2 regions of the Alteromonas sp. ABD4_190 genome follow, and region 2 is predicted to be linked to the other one. Evidence: predicted binding sites of a transcription regulator. Region 2 holds the regulator's gene; the other holds the start of a gene.

Region 1 (7,844 bases), on a different contig from region 2:
TAGAGCTTATTCCCTTTATGGGTTTAATTCCAGCATTAGCAGTATTTATAATGTCTGTTGGAATGGCCACAGACGACGGTGCAGTGGCTTTGGTAGGTGTGTCAATATCGCTGTTTGGCTTCGTACTGGGCTTTCAACATTTGCCGGCAGCGATTAGCTAACGCGCAAGTTAATCAGTACAGGAATCAAACATGAATTCCGAGTTAGGCAGATTCATTGTTTGGTACCTAAGCTCCCCCATAAATGCTCGAGCTGCTGGGCCCAATGTATCTCCATCTTTAAAAGAAAGATAAAGAAGTGCTTTTCTTAACGCAGCGTTGTTATCTAGAGGAAGTGGAACCAAAGTCCCATTTTCTAATTCGTCTTTTATGATTGCAATAGGTAGCCATGCAAAGCCTAAGCCCTGAGCAATGATATCTAACGATGTTCTCACATGACTTACCGTCCAGCGTTGCTCAGCTCCTAGCCAACCAACATCTGCTTTGCGCTCTGCGGAAGAGTCGCGCACGACAATCTGGCGATGACTTTTAAGGTCTTCTAAGGTGAGGGTTCTATTTAATTGATGTAGGGGATGTTCTGCATGAGCAACAGCGGCGAACTCAATTTCACATAAATCTTCACTAAACCCGTTTGGAATGACAAAGGGAGAGATGCCCAAGTCTACCTTTCCGCTAGTTAACAATGCATTTGCACCGCTAAGTACGGTCTCTTCTATTTCTATACGCAATAGGGGAAACTCAGCAGAGACTTTAGCAAGCACGTTATAGAGCAATTCAGAAGGAAAAATAATATCCACAGCTATGCGCAGCGTTGTTTCGGTCCCCACTTTTAAACTACTAGCTACTGCTTCAAGTTTATGGGCTTCGTTAAGCAAAAACGAAGCGCGACGGTACATAAGTTCACCTTGTGGAGAAAGCTTAACTTTACGGCCAATATTTTCAAACAGTGTTACACCGATAGCACTTTCTAGTTTTTGAACCGCGTGATGCACACTAGATTGACTTTTATGTACTTCTGCAGCTGCTTGATTGAAGCCACCTGCATCAACCACGGCTTTAAACATTCGCCATTGTTCTAATGTGGATTTAAGCATACACGCCCTCTACTTATATGTTGGGAGAGTTATAGCATAGTCCTATAGTACAAGTCATTTTTCGAGTGCTTGGGTGATGGTAGGTACCGGACAGGTTACAACTGATACCTCGTCGTATCCCATACGTATTAGTTGCTCTGCTGCCAATTTCGCACGAACACCAGATGCACAATGTATGTAAAGTGGTACAGAAGCGTCTTTAAATTGCTCTAACGCTTTCATTTCTAACACGCCTCTAGGAATATTGATAGCAGAAGGTACCGGTTGGCTTGCTGCTTCTGTGCTCTCCCTAACATCAATGAGAGCTCCATTATTGCAAGATAACTCATCAAGGGCTTGTTCAGCAGTTACGCAACGAATGTCGAAATCAATATTTTCAATTCGAGTTTTAATATCTATTAGCATGGCACTTCCATTAGTAACGGCGTTTTTGTGTAAGAAATAAGGTAAATCTAATGTATTGATCAAAAAACAATAAAACAACAAATACGGCCGAAATTCATCGCATATAATGGCAAGTCGGCAGAATAGTTTATACTTTAGTATAATAAACAGCTAAATTGTTGTCAGAAAACTTTATAGATAGGGAGTGCTTATGTCTGAAGATATGGTAATAGGTTCAGATGACATTATGGAACATGCAGCGGAAGCTGAGATCTTCCTCAAGCAATTTGCGAATAAAACACGTCTTATGGTGCTTTGTTCATTACTGAAAGAGGAAAAGTCGGTTACCGAACTACTAGAAATAATCGATGTTTCTCAGCCTGTGATTTCTCAGCATCTTGCATTGCTGCGAGAATCAAAAATGGTAGCGACTAGAAGGGAAGGCCAAACAATTTACTATCGCATTGTTGATGAACGCGTAAAACGCCTTATAGCGCTGATGTACGAATTTTTCTGCGAATAGCCTATTCGTGTTGGCAGTTTAAACTACAATGTCCGCGGAATGACGGACATTGTATGATTTAGCGCGTCTTTAGCGTTTCATCTAAGCTTATCTATCAAGCTGTTTGCACAACATATCAATGTAATCGTCTTCTGAAATTCTATCGCTATCAACCTCTGGTCTATTAACTAACTCGTCACGACTGAGTTTCACTTCAACACTGTGCGCAGCCCAATCGATATTTTTAATATCATTTGGCAACAACGCTAGATGTTTGCCACCGGGAAGCCAGTTATTGGTATCGACAACCAGCATTACAATTTTCCAACTTTGGGTGTCTATTATAAAGTTGCTAATGTGCCCAACGTTATCGGTGGTAGTAGCAACTTCATAGCCTCCCACTTCTCCAACAGCCCTTAAATGATTACTGGTTTTTTTGGGGTGAAGTGTTTCAGACTCTTCCGCGTGCTGCAACTCAACAAGCTCATTAGGGTGTGCAAACTCTCCCCATGCTCCAGGGCCAATCCAGTAGTAGCCGTAGCCGAAATATTTAAAGAGATTCTCCTCGTACTCACGAGAGACAGGTTTATGCTCGTCGATTGATGGGCTGTTCTTTAACTTTTCAACGGTCATACTTACATGGACAGTGTCATCGTCGTAAACAAGTTCTGTCACGGCGATGGGAGAGATTACCACTTTTCTGCTAAGCGGAAGCCACGTATTTGTATCTGCAACCAAATAACGTACTGTAAACGTCTCATCGTCAAAAAGAATATCGCGTACCCCTCCGACTTTGTCATCTACGGCATGAATGGAAAAGTGGGTAAGCTGTTTTGAACTGATGTTCATCGCGCGCCTCCTTTGCTAGGGCTCTTTGTACAGAGCAACAGTTATCATTGGTTAACGTCACTCTTTATTACTCTAAGTGTAGACAGTCCTTAACCTTTCTTCATTTTCTTCTTGCTTAATGTTGATTGAGATCATTTATCTGCAAAAACAAAAAAGCTCGCCAGAGCGAGCTTTTAACGTTCATATAAAAATTAGGCTACATCAAATTCTTCATCAGAGTAATCATCGTCGTAATCTGATTGGTTGCTAGCACTGCTGTGGAGGGTATAGAAATGCTTTTTTCCTCTCGCTAACTTGACATACTTTGCCCACGCTTTTTCAAGATTGTTTTCTGCATCGACTTTGCCACTAATGAACTTCACGAAGTGTTGCTCGTCTTCGCTTTGTGGCGAGAGATCACCACTTTCAAGGCCTAATAAAGTCTTGCCGTAGTTAGTTAAAATGTCGGCTTCAGTAATACTGAAGTCGCCTGATTTACGAAATCCATAGGGAAACTTTTGACGGTCAATAAACGGTTTTGCAGATAGTCGAATAGCTAAACTTTTCATGTTGTACCCAACGTAATGTTTTGTTCAGCGCACTTTTAAGTTAAATAAAAGCAAAGATAAAACAAAAGATTTTTTTCTTATCAATAAAAAATTTTCAACGGAGTTAAAAAATGGAACGTGAGGAAATTTTTATTTAATCTGCGCTTAGTTGAACAAGGTGAAACACATCTTTGATGATTCATAAATTTTTGAAATATATGCGTATTTTTGAAATCCTTATCTACTTTCCTCTGAAGGCGCATTGTCACAAAAATGACACACATGCTTGCCAAATACGTCTGTGAAACTACAGTGAAAATGCCATCAAAAATTCTTGTCGCTACGATGATTAAAATTCGTTTTCTATTTCGCCGCTTGGGATAATAATTGAGGGGTTGTTAATAACCCTGAGAAGTCGATGAGTAAAGACTATCGTTACCAGCGTGATGAATGGGACTCGGTAGAAGAGGAAGATCTTCACGCTAAAAAACCAAACTCTAAACGTCAAAGTGCCGTGAAGGTAAAACAGAAGCGAGACTTGCAACGACGCGAAAAGCAGCGACGTTTGCATCAAGAAGAGTATTAATTGGATTTTTAGTTAAGCGCACCGTTTTAAACGGTGTGCTCTGTGCATTTGTATTTACTTGCCGTATCATCTGTGTCAGTTTAGACCCACATTAATTCGGTTATACATCTAGCATGGATATACGCTTTCTTACCACCTTTATAGAGGTGGCGAAAACCCGCCATTTCGGCAAAGCCGCTGAAAACCTTTATCTTACTCAATCTGCCGTTAGCGCGAGAATAAAACTCCTTGAGGAGTATTTCCATACCACGCTATTTATAAGACAGCGAAACAGTATCCAGCTCACCCAGTCGGGCGAGAATCTGCTACCCTACGCCAAGCAATTATGCGCCACGCTCAACGAAGCAAAGCAAGAATTGCAGATTCAGTCATCTGAGTATGTGGTTTGTGGAGCAACACAGCTTGCCAGCGAACTTCAGCTGCCCACAATGCTAAGTCACCTTCACAACTCATTCCCAGATTGGTCTGTAAAGGCAGAAGTCTTGACGCTCGACTCGCTGTCACGTCAACTACACGAGAGGGTGACAGACCTTGCTTTTTCAACTGAGCCGCTAAAGTCTGAAGAGGTGAATAGCGAGGTATTAATGGAACATGAACTCGCACTATATCGTGTAGGTGAGATTTCTGATGTTGTTAATGCAGCTGATTTCGTGGCAATTGATTGGGGTGCCAAGGCAAGAGACTGGCTTCTCACTGTTTATCCCCAGCTACGAGATGCAAAGTTAAGGACAAACTCGCTGAGTCTTGCCTTGAATAACTTACTCAGTGAAGGGGGAGTAGCCGTGTTGCCCACCAATATCGAAAAGCAAATACCGGCCAACGTTAACGTAACTAAAATAAGAACCCTTGAAAACGTACCATTGAAATTATACATACATAGTATGAAGCAAATACGACGCGTTGGCCTTTCACAGATAATAGACAGTGTGTCTACAGTAAGTTAAATGCAAACAATGGTCTTTGCATGAGTGCCGTCATATATGGCAACTAATTGACAGAATTGAAAAGAGAGCCCTAATGTCTCAAATACACCCTTTATTAGAAAAAAATGCCTTTCAACGCTTAGAAGCAAGTCTGGCGACGATTAAAGCCGATCAGAAATTGTTTATCCTCAAAGACGAACATGGATGCGTAATGCTAACCACCGATGAAGAAGATGGAGTACCAGTTTGGCCTGACGCTGAGCTCGCGCTCTTGTGGGCTACAGAAGATTGGGCACACTGTGAAGCAATGGAACTTACAACTGAAGAGTTTTTAGCTAAGTGGGTTCCCGGTATGACGCAAGACGAGCTTATGGTTATTGTTTGTCCTGTCCCAGCTGAAGAAGGTGAGGTAATTTCACCACAAGACTTTGCTGAGTATCTTTAATCAGCTATCAGGCGGACTTTTGTTTTGAGGGTGCTGGGTGATCTTAAGCATATATAGCAGGGTAACTATTCAGTAAGTAGATATAGTAAGTTCAAGTACTTATCTACTAGATACGTAGAAGGTTTATATGTATCCCTCTCATTACCCTAAAACTCAAGGAGGCGTTATGTTTACTGAACAGCCAACAATGAACAGCTTATTTAGTCAACTCGGCCTAGGAAGTTCTGACGAAGAAATCGCTGAATTTTTTGAAACACATCGAGGGCTGAATAAAAGCCAGCATTTACATGAAGCCCCTTATTGGAATGAGAGTCAGTCCGCATTTTTAAAAGATGCTATTGTTGAAGATGCTGCGTGGGCTGAAGTTATCGACCAGCTTAACGCAGAATTACACGAATAACTTTTCAGCGTTTATCTTCAGTTTTCGTTGATTGAATATAACTTTTTAAGAAGGCAGTAAACACCTTGTTGTCCCCAAACATTGATGACTTGTGGTTTGTCCCCCTAGGCGGAACAGGCGAAATTGGTATGAATTTGAATTTATACGGACACAATGGTCAATGGTTGATGGTGGATTGTGGAGTGTCATTCGATGAGCCCCTCGTTCCGAGGTACAAAAGTGGTGGTGATGGCGAAGTAGAAGGAGGAAGTGCTTTGAAAAAGGGCACCACGCACCGGGTAGTGGCGCCCGATCCGTCTTTTATCGCTAAGCAAAAAGATGCGTTAGCGGGGATTGTGATCACTCACGCTCATGAGGATCATGTTGGGGCTATTCCTTACCTTTGGGAGCGATTTCAAGCGCCCATTTATACTACATCATTTACTGCCGAAGTCCTACGACGCAAGCTAGCTCGGAGCAAGCTTGCGAATCGTATCCCCATTGTTGAAGTCGATGCTGGCGACACTCGGCACATTGGCTCTTTCAGCGTGAGCTGGTTGGCTATTACTCACTCCTTGCCTGAGCCCTTTGCCCTTAAAATTGCAACTCTCGCAGGTACTGTTTTACACACTGCTGACTGGAAAATTGACGCCAATCCCATTACGGGTTCGCCTTTTGATGTAAACCTCTACAAGCAGCTGGGTAATGAAAACATTCTTGCGTTAGTCGGTGATTCTACTAATGCTCCTAAGCCTGGATTTTCGATTTCGGAAAGAAACTGTTATGACGGTTTACTCAGTACTATTTCCCCGCTTAAAGGTAGGGTGATTGTGGGGTGCTTCGGCAGTAATATTGCAAGGCTTGTTTCATTGGCTAGAGTTGCTAAAAAAACGAAGCGATACATGGCGCTATACGGACGTTCCTTGTTAAACATGTACGGCATTGCAAAGCAACAAGGAATTTGGCCCGATGATTTATCGATAACCGATCCTCAGCACCTGGGTTATTTACCCCCACACGAAGTTTTAGCGGTGGCTACCGGAAGTCAAGGCGAGAAAAATACAGCGTTAGCCCGGCTGGCTCGGGACAATCATCCACACTTAAGTTTGGACAAAGGTGATACTGTTATATTTTCATCCATCGTTATTCCAGGCAACGAAGAGAGTGTTGGGCGTCTAAGTAAAGCGTTATCGGCGAAAGGCGTAGCGGTGATTCATAGTGAGGACAGTGCCTTACCTATACATGCCAGTGGTCATCCTTGCGCAGAAGAGTTAAAACTCATGTATAACTGGGTAAAACCTAAAATTGCTATACCAGTGCATGGTGAGCATCAGCATTTACAGGCACATGCAGATATTGCTAAGGCGTGCGGGGTAAAGAAACACTACGTAGGACAAAATGGCGATTTGTATCGGTTATCTCCGCAACCCAGCATTCGCCGTCAAGTTGTTCCAGTGGGGCGGGTGCCAGTTCAACAAGACTAAACTTTTCTAAAATGTAGGGTAGAAAGAAAAAGTATTGGCATTCTTTAATCCTTTCAATCCTTACTTTTTGCGTTATTAAAATTCTTGTCGCTAGTGTAATTAGTTTATTAATATCAATGCGATACCTGTATCTTAAGGAAGTGTAAAAACCTTCTTTTGAAACTGCCCATGTTTCGAACATTCTGGTACACTAAATTACATAATAAAAATTTAAATTATGCGAACAACTTTCGATGAAGTTTTTATCCTACCTGATGCTTTTGGCTTTTACTGTTTGTAATAATGCAGAGGCTTCTCCACGACTTACCAACCCAGTTTTCCAATCGCTTTCGACAAAAAACGGTCTTCCTCAGGATGTCGTAAACGACATTGTGATAAGTGACGATGGGTTCGTCTGGATTGCCACCGACGGTGGTTTAGTTCGCTGGGACGGCGTAAGAACTAAACGAATAAAGGATTCGACTAATACCCTGCTTGATTCGTCAGTATACAGATTAGCGCTGCAAGGTTCTAAAGCGCTTTGGTTTAGCATTTATGGTCAAGGCAACTATTATCTTGATTTTTCCACGCAAAAAGTCGTTCAAATAGAGCCTACGAGTTATCACGAATTTGAAGAGCATGTTCAACATGCCGAGACATTTCATTGGTACACCCCAAATGAATTGGTCCTTG
Region 2 (7,844 bases):
AGAAACAAAACGCTTACCTGCTTACTCTAAGGCACTATATACAAACCCTTTACAGAAAGGCGTTAGCTAATGAGTCACTGTCTGAAGACGACATGACTAGGCTTGAGTGGCTTGAAGAGGAATATCGGGTAAAACCCACACAGCCTTTAAAGACTAAACTATTAGCCTTACTGCAGAAAATTGATGTTTTACCTGAAGAACTGGTACTTGTGCAGGCTGCGAATGAATCTGCATGGGGAACAAGCCGATTTGCAAGGAAGGGCTACAACTTCTTCGGTTTGTGGTGTTTTTCAAAAGGGTGCGGTTTCGTTCCGAGTCGTCGAAACGACGGCGCATCTCATGAAGTGGCCAAGTTTGACAACTTGTCTCGAGCTACGTACACCTATATGCGTAACCTCAACAGACACGATGCCTATGCTGACTTAAGAGAGATCCGCAGCCGACTGAGAGCTAACCAATTACCCATCACAGGTGTTGCACTAGCTGAAGGGCTGATGAACTATTCCGAGCGAGGAGCCGCTTATGTTGAAGAGCTTCAAACAATGATCCTATTTAACGAGGAGTTTTTATCCGAATGATACGCGCTGCATTATTTCTTGCTTCATCTCTGTTTGTCGGTTTTGCTAGTACATCCGTATCTGCTGAAACGATAGATGTAGAGTACAGCCGTTTCTACAGCCATGTTAAAAAGCTAGATAACGAAGATACCCAAGCGCTTCAGTTTGCCTTTGGTTTTGTTCGTGTAGGTGAAGGGCGTTTATGCGAGGTTAACGGTGCATCTATCGTTACCGACAAGAAAACAATGCCACTAGACGTTACTGATGAAGGACGTTTTACCGTACCCACTGAAAAAGCACTAAAACTGGCTAATGCACTGGTACGTATCGACTTAAACGAACGTGCGAACGTTTGTGATATGTCGGTGCAGCTTGAAACCAAGCCCGAGTACCTAAAACAGTATTACAAAAAAGAAGAACTCACTTTCTTATACGAACAGTATGAAGCCTTTTTCAATGAAATGGGGAGCTTTTTGTCTTTTATGATGCCATCGGTGAAGGGCTTGATGATTCAGTTCGAAGACAAAAATTTAGATTTCGTTACGCCGCAGGGCGTACAAATTAACAATGGCGTTCTGCATTTAGAACAAGAGTGGATCAACGAAGCGAAAGGCTTAACGCTACCACACGCGCCGCTGCGTGTTACAGCTATGGCCTCAAGTTAATCTATCTTTTGAACAATTAGGTATCAGGTTAGTAACTGATACCTAATTTGCTCTGCAATTCGCGCGATGGTCTCTTCGCCTTTTGCGCACAGTTCTTCTGCCCTATGAAACTCCATGATACCTACATCAGTAAGCTGAGGTTCTATTAGTATATCTGGCGGGTCGCCGGCTAAACGAGACCGAGTAACACGAGCTTGAAGTATTTCAAGTGAGCTGCTCATTACGCTCATAATTCCTGGCGGGTTGCGCTTATTCACCTTTGCAGGCACTTCTGTAAGTTCTTCTTCTACTTTTTCAATAACATCAGAAGCAATACCTTCTTCAGTTTTAACCTCGTCAGTGTCAGTTAAAACCTTGTCAGCGTCAGACAAAACTTCGTCTTTATCGTCATTTCTATCTAACGCTTTGTCTTCTTTACTATCAGGCGAAAACCATTGACGTAAGACATTTTGGCTTTTAGTAAAAAAGTCTTCGGTTTTACGTTGGTTTTCTTCGTGGTCTTGCCTTAACTTTTCCAACCTAAGCGGACGAAAGTCTGCGTTGAGATTAACCGCAATAACAAAGTCTGCGCCTAACTGTCGACACAAGTTAACCGGTACAGGGTTAACAACCGCACCATCTACCAGCCAGCGATCACCATGTGCCACGGGCGCAAAGAGCGCTGGAATAGCGCACGATGCTTGAATAGTGTCACCGATAGGACCTGAATTAAATACCACTTCACGGCCGGTATAGAGGTCAGTTGCCACCGTCGCAAAGGGCTTCAGCATTTCTTCATAGGAGGAGACACAAAACTCGCTGGCAAGTTTGTCGAAAACCTTTTGACCGCTGGCAATACCGCCACGTCTTAATCCAACACCCATAAGAGCGAGTACCTGCCAGTCGCTAAGTGAACAGGCCCATTCTTTTAAACCTTCTAGCTTGCCACTTGCGTAGGCAGCACCAACATAAGCACCAATGGAGCAACCAGCAACAACGTCGATTTTAACGCCAAGTTTTTCCAAAGCTTCAATTATACCAATGTGTGTCCAGCCCCTTGCGGCACCGGCACCTAATGCAAGTCCAATCTTCATCTACTTTGGTTCCATAATATTTACTACTTCGATAGCGTTGTCTTCATCACTGGGATCTGCGCTATTTTCTGTAGCAAAAGAAGGTTCATCAAATCCTATATCACCATCAGCAACGGGGCCGTCTTGGGTGACGATAGATTTAAAATCATAAAGGTTACTGTCTACAAGATGTGAAGGGGCCACGTTTTGAAGCGCGCGGAACATTGATTCAATACGACCTGGGAAACGGCGGTTCCAGTCTTGAAGCATTGCTTTTATGTTCTGGCGCTGTAGATTTTCCTGTGAACCACAAAGGTTGCAAGGAATAATCGGGAACTCAGCAGCTTGAGAGTATTTTTCAATGTCTTTTTCTGTGCAGTAAGCCAAAGGACGAATTACTATATGTTCGCCGTTATCGCTAACCAGTTTTGGCGGCATAGATTTAAGCTTGCCCCCGTGAAACATATTTAGGAAAAACGTTTCAAGCATATCGTCGCGGTGGTGACCTAATGCAATTTTAGTGGCGCCTAATTCTTTCGCAGTGCGGTATAAAATACCACGACGCAAACGAGAGCAAAGCGAACAAGTCGTTTTTCCTTCAGGAATTTTGTCTTTAACAATAGAGTAGGTGTCTTCTTCTACAATCTTGTAGTCAACGCCAATGCTGTCTAAGTACTCGGGCAAAATATGTTCAGGAAAACCAGGTTGCTTCTGGTCAAGATTTACCGCAATAATATCAAAATGAATAGGCGCAATCTTCTTTAAAAACAATAAAATATCAAGCATGGTATAGCTGTCTTTACCGCCCGATAAACACACCATAACCTTGTCGTTGTTTTCAATCATACCGAAATCGCCAATGGCCTTACCCACGTTGCGACGAAGTCGTTTCTGAAGTTTGTTGAAGTTGTACTTTTGCTTACTTTGCGCGGCGTTTAACGTCGGCGCATCAGCACTGCTTGTGCCTAAACTCATAATTAACTAGCTTGGTTTGTGATAAAGGTGCCATTATACATTAAAGCGCCTTTTCGAGACTATGGCTGTGTTGTTAAATTTATCGAGAAGCGTTAAGTACTGATTTAAGCGTGTATGATTAACTCTCGGAATAAACCGCTAAATGCGCAGGTTTTTTTTAACGCCCATCGCCGATTCGCCATTTGTCGCCACCAAGTGTCTTGGTATTTAAGCGCAATTAAGTCGTTAACTACACGGTTATCGGTGATTCAAACCCATCTGGCTTAATCGCAAGTACGTCACAATTTAGTTCATCAATAACGTGCTCGGCAGTATTGCCAATAAGCGCCGCCGAAATACCAACCCGTCCCACGGTGCCTATTACAACTAACTCGGCATCGAGTGTTTTAGCCACTTGCGGGATAACTTTTTCAGGCAAGCCTTCTTTCACCACACATTTATTTTCTGGAATACCATATTTCAGCGCGTGACTACGCATTTCTTTCATATGATGATTTTTTACCGCATCGTGATACGTATCAGGGTCAAACTCTGGCACTTCAATGGCAATGTTAAGTGGAGTTGTAGGGTAGCTATTCACTAAATTAACGTTACCTTTCAACAAAGAAGCATAATCGTTAGCGATGATCGTAAGCTTGTCGTTTAACGCAGCATGCTCGTCATCTTCGCTGCCTACGTTTACTGCAGCTATAATTTCACCGCCTTCTGGCCAGTCGTGTTCTTTAACGAGCAGTACAGGGCGTGGGCACTTGCGCATTAGATGCCAGTCTGTAGGGGTAAAGATCACTGAGGCAAGGTCGTCATGTTTTTTAGTGGCTTTTACCACTAAGTCAATTTGGTTATTAAGGGCGTAATAAATAATCGACTCATAAGTACGGTTGTTCCACTCAACCACAATATCGGTCTCTGAAAAGCCTTGTTCTTTTAGCTGGGCAGATAACCATTTGGCGTGCTCTTTTGTAACGGCATCGCGCATTGATTCACGTTCGTCGGGGCTAAGCATGGTTGTCATATCGTAAGACAAATCATATACCACCATCATAGCGGTAACCGTGGCGCCGGTTTTTGACGCAAGTTCATAGGCACGGCTTAGGGCAGGCTGGTTGTCACGTTCCGCGTCCACCACGGCAAGAATTCGTTTACACTCAATCATAACGTCTCCTCAACTACAAAGCTTTGTATGGCTGTCGACATCGATATTGTTTCAAAACCGTTTACATTAACTATAAACGACATTTAGAAAAACGTGAGTTGTTTTCGATCAAGGATTAAATAATTCGTTGATAAAAAAAGGGCCAATTCGAATGTTACGGGAGCTTTAACGCACAATGGATGGATATCGTGTAACCCAGTGAGGGAATACAGTGAAACTTTAAAGGTTAAAACTAAAAAGCGCGCATGTAGCGCGCTAAAGATACCAGAAGAATAAATTAACCGTTACAGACTACGCTAGGGCCATTTAACGCCTCTAACTTGGTATTTAACCGATCAAAATCCAAAATAGAGATCAATTTACCGTCAACCTTGATAATGTTTTCCTTCTGAAAACGGCTCAGTAAACGGCTAATGGTTTCTATCGTTAAGCCTAAATAGTTTCCAATTTCGTTGCGCGTCATGGTTAAGTGGAATTCTCTATGGGAAAAGCCGCGTTCCTCAAAGCGCTGAGAAAGATGTGAGATAAAATATAATAAACGCTCTTCTGCAGTACGCTTGTTTAAAAGCATGATCATGTCGTGATCTTGTTTTATTTCAGCGCTCATGAAGCTCATGATCTGGTGGCGCAGCTTTGGAAATTGCACTGACATTTCGTCGAGAGTCTCGTAGGGAAGCTCACACACCATGGCTGTTTCTAGCGCAGAGGTGTAGCTTTGGTGTTTGTTCTCTCTTAATGCATCGAAACCGATAATGTCACCAGGAAAGTGGAAACCGGTAATCTGTTCTTCACCTTCGGTATTAGTCACAAATGATTTGAATGAACCGGTTCTCACTGCAAATAGAGAACGGAATTTATCACCAGTTTGAATCAGCGTGTCACCTTTATGAAGCGGCTTCTTGCGTTCAATAATATCGTCAAGAGATTCGATTTCTGTTTTGTTTAACGCCACCGGTAAACACAGGTGACTGAAACTACAGTTTTGACAGTGAATAGAAAATTGGCTTCCTTTGCTCATAATGCACGCTCTGTAAAAGAATACCCGACAATAATACACCCATTTTTAAACGATTGCGCTATGAATAAGATAAGCGGCATATATGGCCATTATTCCTGCAATAATTTGTCTAACATGGTTATGTTGAAAACATCGAACTATATACTGGCTACCAGCGCTTGCGGCGAGCAAGGTGGGTAATGTACCTAAACCGAAGAAGAACATAATAGCAGCGCCTTCTAGCGCATTCCCCGCCGCGAGAGACCAGGTAAGTGTGGAATACACCAACCCGCAAGGAAGCCAACCCCAAATAAAACCATAGGGAATAGCGCTAAAAGGGGTTTTAAAAGGTAAAAAACGCTTAGATAATGGCTGCAGTTTGGAAAATAAACCTTTTCCTGCGTTTTCCAACACCGTTAAACCCGTCCACCATTTGCCTAAATAACAGGCCAGCAACAACAGCATAAGGCCGCTTAGCAAGGATAGGGCATAGTTGGCAAGGGGCACGTAGTCGGCGGCTATTTTGCCAAGCGCCCCGGTTATTGCTCCGGCGATGGTGTAGCTCACTATACGTCCCATGTTATAGGCAAGGGTATAGGGTAGTGCTGAAGCGCCTTTAGGCGATACCATCCTTAGCGCAGCGACAATTCCACCGCACATTCCCACACAGTGAACTCCGCCGGCTAAGCCGATAAGAAAGGCAGAGAAGTAGTTAATCCCTTCCATTTGGCGCTTGGCTTTTGTCTACTTTATTGTCTTGAAGTTGCTTGCGTTGCTCAGCTAGCTTTTTTTCTTCTGGCGGAAGGTCATCGTCAAATAGAATACTGTACCCCTGACGGTCTAGATCCTCGAATTGATTAGTTTTCACCGCCCAAAAGAATATCACGATAGCGACAGCGACTATGATAATGGCGATTGGAATTAATACGTAAATAATACTCATGCTATTTGCTCAAAAGTCGCGTTGAGTTTGTGACTACAATAATACTGCTTAACGACATACCAACAACAGCCATCCACGGTGAAAGTAGGCCAGACACGGCGAAAGGCAGAATCAAAACGTTGTAACCTACCGACCATCCTATATTTTGTCTAATTTTTTGCTTCACTTGGTGAGCGGTTTTAATCAGTTCAGGTACAGAAAGTAGCTGATCGCCAAGTAATATGACATCAGCAGCAGTTTTAGCCACGTCTGTGGCATTACCCACTGCAATTGCCACATCTGCACTGGCGAGCACAGGTGCATCATTAATACCATCACCCATCATCATTACTTTCGCGCCAGATTGCTGCATAGCCTGTACAGCATCGTATTTCTGCTCTGGTGTGAGCCCACCTTTAGCTGTTGATATTGGCAAGGAAGCGGTAAGAGCGTCCACGTTTTGTTGTGTATCGCCACTTAATACTGCAAGGGTGTGACTTTTTGCCAGAATATTTAAGGTTTCTTGAGTATCCTCTCGCAACGTGTCGCTTACCTCAAACGCCGCCATAATACGGCCCTTCAAGGTGACAAACACATTGGCTGACGGATAATCCTTAAGAAGCTTTTGTTGTGATTCGTGGACACAAAATTGGGCAGAGCCCATTGAAAACAAGGTGTCGTTAATTTCACCGCTGATGCCGCCTCCTGGCGTCACGGTAAAATTAACCACATTGTGGATAGTTTGTCTGCTGGAGGCATTATCCGTACCATGGACGTTACTATCGCCAAGGGCTTTATTGGCGCTAAAGGCTTTAGCAATTGGGTGTTCAGAGCGAGATTCTAGCGCGCGGGCGATTGATAGCGCACTTTGGCTGTCTACGCCGTCAGCATACCAGGCGTTTGATATAGTGAACTTACCTTGTGTCAGCGTACCGGTTTTGTCGAGTGCGATAGTGTCAATGCCAGTGATTTGCTCAAGCGCATCGGCGCGTTTTAGTAAAATACCTTGTCGGTTTAACTTTGCCATAGCGCAGGTTAACGCTGATGGTGTAGCCAACCCTAATGCGCAAGGACAGGTTGCTACCAACACGGAAATGGTGATCCAAAACGCATCATCACTGCCGTTATAGGCCCAAAAGCCATAAGTTAAGGCAGAAACCAGCAAGACAGCTGTCACAAAATATCGAGAAAAGTTATCAGCTATTTGTGCCGCTTTAGGCTTATTCGCCATAGCACTTGCTTGCAGCCTTACAATTTGATTTACCAGTGCATTTTTGAGAGTTTGTGTCACTTTAATGGTAAGGCTGCCGTCTTGACACACAGTACCACCATATACGGTGCTACTGTTTGACTTGCGCACCGGGTTAAACTCACCGGTAAGCATAGATTCGTCAACCGCTGCGTTACCTTCGGTCACCACCCCATCAATGGGGATCGTTTCACCAGGCTTAACCAGCACCACATCGTCAATTTTTAACTGCTTTGCCAGACACTCGGTTAGGCTGCCATCTGGCAGTAATTTG

Evidence for each region. Region 2 encodes FNR, which switches genes on or off when oxygen is low (the NO sensors DNR and NnrR bind a similar motif). Its sites were predicted from a motif close to TTGATCTAGATCAA; they were not measured.
Region 1: a site for FNR is predicted at 2,950-2,963, ahead of ACXAFM_RS01235 (PRC-barrel domain-containing protein). Genes of this name have one in related genera too.

Annotation. Positions count from the first base shown of each region.
Region 1 covers NZ_JBSWWN010000001.1:254,801-262,644, reverse strand. Annotated here, with positions in the region: gene ACXAFM_RS01255 (exopolysaccharide biosynthesis protein) at 1-161, shown strand, start outside; gene ACXAFM_RS01250 (LysR family transcriptional regulator) at 170-1,093, opposite strand; gene ACXAFM_RS01245 (rhodanese-like domain-containing protein) at 1,148-1,498, opposite strand; gene ACXAFM_RS01240 (ArsR/SmtB family transcription factor) at 1,689-2,000, shown strand; gene ACXAFM_RS01235 (PRC-barrel domain-containing protein) at 2,088-2,828, opposite strand; gene ACXAFM_RS01230 (MaoP family protein) at 3,020-3,376, opposite strand; gene ACXAFM_RS01225 (hypothetical protein) at 3,774-3,941, shown strand; gene ACXAFM_RS01220 (LysR family transcriptional regulator) at 4,055-4,885, shown strand; gene ACXAFM_RS01215 (DUF2750 domain-containing protein) at 4,959-5,309, shown strand; gene ACXAFM_RS01210 (DUF2789 domain-containing protein) at 5,476-5,709, shown strand; gene ACXAFM_RS01205 (ribonuclease J) at 5,775-7,172, shown strand; gene ACXAFM_RS01200 (EAL domain-containing protein) at 7,406-7,844, shown strand, end outside.
Region 2 covers NZ_JBSWWN010000002.1:4,820-12,663, forward strand. Annotated here, with positions in the region: gene ACXAFM_RS17630 (glucosaminidase domain-containing protein) at 1-578, shown strand, start outside; gene ACXAFM_RS17635 (DUF2987 domain-containing protein) at 575-1,222, shown strand; gene ACXAFM_RS17640 (patatin-like phospholipase family protein) at 1,246-2,295, opposite strand; gene ttcA (tRNA 2-thiocytidine(32) synthetase TtcA) at 2,296-3,249, opposite strand; gene uspE (universal stress protein UspE) at 3,479-4,402, opposite strand; gene fnr (fumarate/nitrate reduction transcriptional regulator Fnr) at 4,680-5,420, opposite strand; gene ACXAFM_RS17660 (sulfite exporter TauE/SafE family protein) at 5,466-6,125, opposite strand; gene ccoS (cbb3-type cytochrome oxidase assembly protein CcoS) at 6,112-6,342, opposite strand; gene ACXAFM_RS17670 (heavy metal translocating P-type ATPase) at 6,344-7,844, opposite strand, start outside.